One region of the Shewanella sp. GutDb-MelDb genome, then DNA from elsewhere that is predicted to be linked to it. Evidence: predicted binding sites of a transcription regulator. Region 1 holds the regulator's gene; the other holds the start of a gene.
What was found. The regulator sigma-54, encoded in region 1, starts transcription at its own class of promoters, with help from an activator protein. The targets are predictions, from matches to a motif close to GTTGGCACGNNNNTNGNNT.
Positions count from the first base shown of each region.

Region 2: CXF82_RS12020 (YccF domain-containing protein) is a predicted target of sigma-54. The motif match lies at 1,762-1,780, and genes of this name have one in related genera.

Region 1 is NZ_PJBM01000241.1:10,665-14,962, reverse strand. Features, by position in the region: gene rapZ (RNase adapter RapZ) at 1-714, opposite strand, end outside; gene ptsN (PTS IIA-like nitrogen regulatory protein PtsN) at 1,183-1,626, opposite strand; gene hpf (ribosome hibernation promoting factor) at 1,629-1,916, opposite strand; gene CXF82_RS15495 (RNA polymerase factor sigma-54) at 1,947-3,458, opposite strand; gene lptB (LPS export ABC transporter ATP-binding protein) at 3,596-4,298, opposite strand, start outside.
Region 2 is NZ_PJBM01000226.1:1,973-6,270, forward strand. Features, by position in the region: gene CXF82_RS12015 (pyridoxal-phosphate dependent enzyme) at 689-1,609, opposite strand; gene CXF82_RS12020 (YccF domain-containing protein) at 1,836-2,243, shown strand; gene CXF82_RS12025 (alpha/beta fold hydrolase) at 2,246-2,986, opposite strand; gene CXF82_RS12030 (M14 family zinc carboxypeptidase) at 3,035-4,030, opposite strand; gene CXF82_RS12035 (substrate-binding periplasmic protein) at 4,155-4,298, opposite strand, start outside.

The DNA of each region.
Region 1 (4,298 bases):
GCGGTTGTTACGTTCTAAATCGGGTAACCAAGTCTCCAATAAATTCTCGATCTGCCAGATAAACTTATTGACTGTAGGGTGCAGATTTAAAAACTCTTGCACGGGTTTATCGAGCCCTGTCATGGGTCGGAGATCCGGCTCCCAATGTGGATTTGGAAGAAATCGAACGTCAAACATAAAATCAGCTTCAGTTGGCATGCCATGTTTAAACCCAAAAGACTCAAACTTGATCATCAGCTCTTTATCGACGTTGCCTAATAAGATCTCACGTACTTGGTCATTGAGATCGTAAATATTGAGGGTAGAAGTATCAATATAATGGTCAACGATCTTAGCGAGCGGTTCCAACTGGCGCCCTTCAAGCTGAATTGCTTCTTTTAATGAAATGTTTGCATGAGACAAAGGGTGCAGACGACGAGTTTCGTTGTAGCGCTTGAGGAGCACTTCATCGCTAGAGTTTAAAAAGAAGCTCAATAACTCCACGCCTTCTGGCAAATTGGTCAGATGCTTAATCCATTCGTTCTCTTTTTCTGGCATGTTGCGGATATCAACACTAATAGCGACTAACTCTGAGTTACCAGAAAGTTGTTCAAGCAGGGTGCCCATCATTGGCAATGGTAGATTATCGACACAATAATAGCCGAGATCTTCTAGCATTCTTAACAGTACTGATTTGCCTGAGCCGGAACGACCAGAGACTAGAACGAGTTTCATCTTTTCACTACCTAATAAAAGTTAGAATTAATGTTTTATAAATGTATACGGGGTGTACAAGATTATAGATTAACTTTTTTCTGGCTTAAAGCAATAGCTTAGGCTAGTTGGTAATAATAAATAATATTGCTGTAATAAATGCCTAGGTCGTTAAATCTTACTGCTTGTATATCGGTAATCTCTAGCGACTTACGGACTTGAGTCCGTCGAGATAGTTGCACTTTTAGGTTTGTTTTTACCGCAGTTTATACATCATTTTGGCGAGGTGGGACGATACGGAGGCAATGCAGTTTAATTATTCTCCACAAATAGCCTATAACACGGCAACAATAGCTTAGGAACACTGGTTTAAGTGTTTCTAAGCTATTCCTACAAGAGTGTGTAAGCGTTTCTCTTTGCTCATGTCTTGTACTTCTTGAACATCAAAAAATGCGTAAAAACTAAGCTCGACAGATCAGAAACCTCTCACTATTGAGTGATTAAGTCGTATAACTCAGATTCACTCTTACTTTTTCTCAACTGCTTCACGATCGCTTTGTCGTTAAGCTTTTCTGCCATTGAAGACAGCGTCGCGAGATGTTGCTCACATTGATCTGCGGGCACTAACAGGGCAAATAATATATCAACCGGTTGCTTATCTATCGAGTCAAAAGATATCGGTGTTTCACATTTGATTAATATGCCCAATGGATGGTCAATATTAGCCAATCTCCCGTGAGGGATTGCTATACCGTTGCCTATACCTGTGCTACCCATTTTTTCGCGAGCCAACAGGCTTTCGAAAATCTCTTGTGAAGAAAGGGTAGGGTACTGGGCAGCGGCAATATCGCTGATGAGTTCCAGTACTTTTTTCTTACTGCCCGGAGTGGCACAGGTAGTGCATTCCGGCTGCAGGATGGTACATAGTTCCATCGTTAGTGTTTGGTCAGCTTCTCTTTGTGTTTAATAACCTGACGATCTAATTTGTCGATCAGGGAGTCGATTGCGGCGTACATGTCCGCATGTTCCGAAGTGGCAAAAACTTCACCTTTTTTCAGGTGAATTCGTGCTTCGGCAATCTGTTGCATTTTTTCAACATTCAATATGACGTGCACATTATTGATCTGATCGAAATGACGTTCAAGCTTTGTAAATTTTTCTTCAACATAACTGCGCAGTGACGCAGTGATTTCAATGTGATGCCCAGTAAGGTTAATTTGCATAGAAAGATTCCTCCAAGTGTCTAATTTTAGTTATAAACTCTTGCGTTGGTTTGAGGGCGGGATCATCATTGCTTCGCGGTATTTCGCGATGGTACGTCGAGCAACTTTAATCCCCTGTTCTGCCAACAGTTGCGCCATTTTGCTATCGCTTAATGGTTTCTGTTGGTTTTCAGCTGCGACTAACTTCTTAATAAACGCTCTAATTGCTGTTGATGAGCACTCTCCACCGTCGTCGGTTCCGACATGACTAGAGAAGAAATACTTTAACTCGAAAATACCTCTAGGGGTATGCATATACTTTTGTGTGGTCACCCTTGAGATAGTGGATTCATGCATCTCTACGGCTTCAGCAATGTCGTTGAGTACCATAGGTTTCATGGCTTCATCACCATATTCGAAAAATCCCTGTTGGAACTTCACAATACAGTTGGAGACTTTTAGGAGGGTCTCATTACGACTCTCAATGCTTTTAATAAACCATTTAGCTTCTTGTAAGTGACTACGAATAAATTGGCCATCTGCTTGATTTTTTTGGCTACGAGCCATCGAAGCATAGTGTTGATTGACGTTGATTTTTGGCATGTAGTCGGGGTTGAGTTCAACCACCCAACGGCCTTTCTTTTTTGTCACTGAAACGTCGGGGATCACATATTCGTCTTTACTTCGCGTGACTGCTAGGCCCGGTCTTGGGTTCAAGGTTTGAATAAGCGTGATAGCATCACGCAGGTCATCCTCTTTGAGCTTAGTCTTACGCATCAATTGCCTAAAATCACGTCCAGCAATCAAATCTAAGTAATCTTTAATGAGCAGGCGAGCATTGTCTATATGGGGTGTTGTTTCTGCATATTGAGCTAATTGGATAAGCAGACATTCACTGAGATCTCTGGCTGCGACGCCGATAGGGTCGAAATGCTGCACGCGTTTGAGTACGGCTTCCACTTCGTCTATCTCGATCTCTGGATCGCCCATTGCTTCAAGAATATCTTCACAATTCTGAGTAAGGTAACCTCGCTCATCAACCGCATCAATAATGGCGGTGGCAATCGCTAGGTCATTATCAGAAAAAGGCGTTAGATTTTTCTGCCATTCAAGATGTTCGTATAAACCTTCAGTGGTTTCGCCTTGGAATGGCATATCATCATCGCGCATTCCGCCGGAGCTTGAATTCGAAGACACGGTATAGACTTCATCCCAAGTAGTATCCATTGGGAGTTCATCTGGCATTGAATCTTGCGTTAATGCATCAGAGGTGTCTACCGCAGCGCTATCCTGCTGTGGATCAACATCTGTGTTACTGCTGTATTCATTGTCGCTATCCGACTCTGAATAGCTGTCAGAGTCACTGGTGGTTCTATCTTCGTTGCTGATAGGCTCGCCATCGGATTGCTCTTCATCTAATTCAAGCAGTGGATTAGAGTCTAATGCTTGCTGGATCTCTTGCTGCAGCTCTAAAGAGGACAATTGCAAAAGGCGAATAGCCTGCTGTAATTGTGGAGTCATAGTTAGCTGCTGACCCATTTTGAGCTGGAGTGACGCTTTCATCTTACCGCTATTCCCTACACTGTAATTAAACGTTGAAGCTCGGTGATTTGACGAAGAGAGCTTAAAGAGTCAACACTTTGATTGTATTCATATACTTAGCTAATGCTATACAATTAAACCCGCATACTGTGGGTTAACTATAGCCTGAATTGTTCACCTAAGTACACTGCTCGAACCTGCTGATTATCTAATATCTCGGCAGGTGTGCCTTCTGCAATCAAATTTCCGTGACTTACGATATAGGCATGTTCACAAACGTCCAATGTTTCACGCACATTGTGGTCTGTGATCAACACCCCTAAGCCACGGCTTTTTAACTGTTCAATAATCTTTTTAATATCGATAACCGATATTGGATCAACGCCGGCAAAAGGTTCATCGAGTAGAATAAACTTTGGGTTGGCTGCCAGTGCTCGAGCGATTTCAACTCTGCGGCGTTCACCACCTGATAACGCCATGCCTTGGCTATCGCGGATATGGGTGATGTGAAACTCTTCGAGTAGGTGTTCAAGTTGCTCTTCACGCTGCTCGTTATTGATATCTTTGCGAGTCTGTAATACTGCCATGATATTGTCACGCACTGAGAGCTTTCTAAAGATGCTTGCCTCTTGTGGCAAGTAGCCAATGCCTTTACGTGCTCGGAGATGCATTGGGTCTAAGGTTAAATCATCGTCATCGATTAAGATCTGACCCTTGTCGCTCTGAACTAAACCAACAACCATATAAAATGTTGTGGTTTTACCTGCACCATTAGGACCCAATAACCCAACAATTTGCCCTGTTTTGACCGTTAAACTCACATCTTGAACAACGGCTCGGCTCTTATAACTTTTCGCTAAA
Region 2 (4,298 bases), on a different contig from region 1:
ATATACTTTCACCGCCTTCTGTAAACATCCACGATTCGTCGTTTGATCCCCACATAAGCGTTATCACAACTGGTTCAATCATCTTAATAGACAGTCATTTTACTGTCATATCTTTATGCTTTACTTGGTTCAGCTTGAGATTAGTTTTGTTTTTGCGACATAAACAACACATTCGTTAACAAAACTGACTACAAGTCACTTGTATAAGCATAAAAAGATGAGTACTCTCGAATTGAACTTAAATTCATCTTTCGCAAAAATGCTAAGGATATCTTATTGTTATAAATCACTACCAACTTGGTAGCTTTAATAAAAGGAGTGTGACCATATGTCATACCTAGTAAATGGACACGAAATTACAGTCAACTTTCCAGTAGATTCAATTTCAGTCAACAAATCTTCAATCGCCTTCACAGACAGTCAAGGCAAAAACAGACAGACTTTTTCAAAGCGCACTGAAGCGCTTAAATTTATGAATTGGTTATTGTCTTCAAGTAAGTAAAACCGACTTTTCGATACAACTCCTCTCACTCGTATCGATAGTTTGTCTTCATAGGCAAACGAATAGGACTGAAACATATTCAGCTATTTAGTCATCTTCATTTGGTTTAGGCTTTACCTCTGCTCAGGTATCTAGCCTAACCAAATGGAAATTCCTCCCCCCAGAAAAAAAGAAACAATCCTAAGCTCACAATACTGCCGTATATTTACGTTGGTAACGTGGCAACATCGTCTCATTTCCTAATAAACCACCTTGATGAATGTAGATAATCGCTGCATCTGGATATTCGGATAAATACTGCTCTACACACATCCAACCCTTAGGATCATACAGTAATTCAAACTCAATCCCCTGCTCACCCACTTTACGCCAAATGTCATAAAAGATTTTATATAGCTTTCCGAAATGATATTTTTTAGCTGTGCTTATTATCTCTGGGTGAAATGAAGTGTCATTGATTAGCTCAGAAAACTGCTGGTTAAGGTAGTCTTCATCTCCTACACAAGCACATGTCATTACTTTTATGTTGTTATTATTAAGTACAAAATATTCATTTAAGAATACCGCAGTAGTGCCGGTTCCAGACGGAAGAAAAACAGTCAATTCATCTAGCTGACTAGACGCGAACCAATTGACAATCTCTTTTGCAAGTTGGTGTACCCCTTCCCGAGCATAAAGACAACGGCCTCCCTCAGGAACAAACAAAGCCTTACTATCATTTGGTAGCACATCTTGCTCGATATACTCTTTACAGCCTCTACCCTTCCTATCAGCAACCAAAGATAGATCGATGACGTTTGCGCCATTCTCGACAGCCGCAGCATAATTTCCCTTTGACGATGCTAAAACTTGCGCTGCAATATGATCAGTATAAAAATCAAGTTTCCAGCCTTTTAATTTAGCTAAAGCTGACATTGAATAAAGCGAGTTTGCAACAGGAGAACCATAACCGACTAATCGGGTGATACCAGGGAAGTCGTTATGTAGAAAGTAAGCAAATTTACGTGCCTTATTACCAGAGAAATCTTTATGTAACAGATCATCTCTTTTTACAAAAACACGGCAACCATTAAAGTCGATACTATCAACTGGAGTGTGAGTAAACACAGCAAATTCTCTTAATGTAATGAGTGACTATTGTAACGCTTTACTTAGTGCAGTTTTGACCTCGATGTAAAAAAATCACTAACTTTTGGTCTATTCCGTTATTCGAAAACATTCATAAACCCCCAAACAGCATATAAAACAACCAACCAACACATGGCGTGATAATTGCTTTATACAATATAGCAGTGCCCACAGGGCAGTATATTTTTATAGTGAGGGATCTTTCATGGCAGTTTTACGCTTAGTGTTTAATATAGCTTGGTTTGTGTTGGGCGGTTTTGTAATGGGGCTAGCGTGGTGGTTAGCCGGCCTTTTGTGCTTTATTACCATTATTGGGATCCCATTCGGACGAGCTTGTTTCGTTATCGGTGAGATGACTTTTTGGCCATTCGGTCAAGACTCTATAAGTCGCCGCTCAATCACAGGGGTGGAAGATTTAGGCACGGGTGCTTTTGGTATGCTGGGCAATATTGTTTGGTTTTTATTGTTTGGTATCTGGCTTGCGATTGGTCATATCGTTCACGCTTTTGCATGCGCCGTTACCATTATTGGTATTCCGTTTGCAATACAGCATTTAAAGCTCGCCATTTTGAGCTTAACCCCTATAGGTCAAACCGTGGTAGCAAAAGCTTAAGCCTATGACAAAAGCACTTTTTCCAGCTGCGCAATTAGCGCAGCTGGACAATCTAAACTAATATCATGTCCCGCCGCTTCAAACTCAATCAGTTCAGTTTTATAATAAAGTGACAGTTGTACACTACAACTGGGATTAACTAGCCTATCAGAGCTGCCATTGAAAACAAAAATGGGCTGCTGTAAATTATCAGGGGTTTGAAAGTTAGCACAGGCCCATATTTGCCGAACGACATTATGCATCTTGCTTCGATAATCTAATCTGAGTTCACTCCAATGCTCACACATCGCTTGATTGTCACCATAACGCTCACTCGAGAGTTTAAGCGCTGTGCACTCTAACCAATGCACCGCCCCCTGCTTAACTCGCCCCAGATAGGCAGTAACGATGGCTTTTAGATTAAACCTTGCATACCAAGGAGATAAGTTAGCCGCACTTGCGTTGATAACAACCACCTTGCTTACTTTTTGTGGCGCTAAGCGAGCCATTTCAAGCGCGATCATTGCGCCCATAGAAAGCCCTATAAGACAGTTGTCATTGCCTGTTAGTTGTTTAACTAATGCCTTAGCGTATGCCGTTATGGTTAGCGGGCTGGTGCAATCACTCAATGTCCCATTGCCTAACGTATCGAGCGCGATAACATCAATTTTATTTGCTGCCACTTGCACCGTTAAATCATCTTCAAATTCTCGCCAATGACGCTTATCTCGCATCAGGCCCCTAATGAGTACCCAGCTTTGCATAGTCCGTCCTTAATTATCTTTTAGGCCTGCTGTCTTTTATAGTTATCTTTAGTCATACCAGTCTTGCATTGCAGCAGCGTATTGACGAGTTAATAACTCACAACTCATGTCCTCTATAGCTCGGCTCGCCGCTAAGTCCATTAGAAACTGCATCAATACAGTGTGTTTTCGCAACGTTCTAACATGTCGATGTTGCTTTTGAGGGTTAAATAAACCGGCAAAATTGAATAGCTGTCGTGGGTTTTTCTTTACCCATGCCCAAGAGCCCATCTCCAATGTCAAAGGCAACAACGGCGCGTCATTTTGCTTCATTGCCAAATAATCCCATATATCACCATGAGTACGATAAATAAGGCTCTGGGGGGAGAACTGATAATGATTATGGTGCGGGAAGCTTGCTTTATAAAGCTGCTTTAAATGGTAAATTTGGCCTAGACTCTTTATCGGTTGATGAGACCCTGCAAACGGAAACCAAATATGATCTGATAGTCCAAATCCTGAGTGTGCATCCAGTGAAATAACACTAGAAGCATTTGATCGCAATAATTCTACATAGTTGATTAAGGCGGCGGTTTCCGGCTCCACCCCTTTTTTGCCTCGATACCAGGGTAATAGCGGAGTCACTCTTTGCCCCCCCACTAAAAAAGTCACTTTCGTTGTCGCATCAATTGGCGCGTTACGCATTAAATCAACTTGCTGACCATTGCACCGAGTACCATTTAGCAAGCCTATTGGATTAACGATAGGCACAAATGCAATTCTAATTTTTGTTAACAGAATTTGTAACTGACTATCCCAGTCCAGCCTGGCTAATAGGCTTTCGAGTAAAGCGAGGATCACTTGAGTGCCAATTCTTTCAACTCCATGTACACCTCCGACAAACAGCACACAAGGCTTGTCTGCTGCTTCACTGCCTAGTTCAGCACAAATGACAGGGAAAGACTGATTTTTATAAGTCAATTCAGTTAGTGTTTTGGCTCGCAATTGTGGAAAGGATTCAATAAGGGTTGTTAGTGTATTGAGTTCTGGTGGCGTTATCTGCATCATACCACTTGCAAAAGAGATGAATAATGTCGTAAAAATAACAGCAGATTAAGACAAAGTGAGGTCAGCTACATGACAATATCTAACGGGTGATATCTAATCGTTCGAGCCTAATCAAACGAACTTAATCGACCATGTTGTCTTTTAATATTTTATCGACATCTATTTGTTTCAAACCTCGATTAAACAAGTCTCGCCACTTCTTTCCCTCTACATTATTTTTAAAGGCAATATAGAGTTCTTTCTTTGTCAGTGTACGCTTATTTAA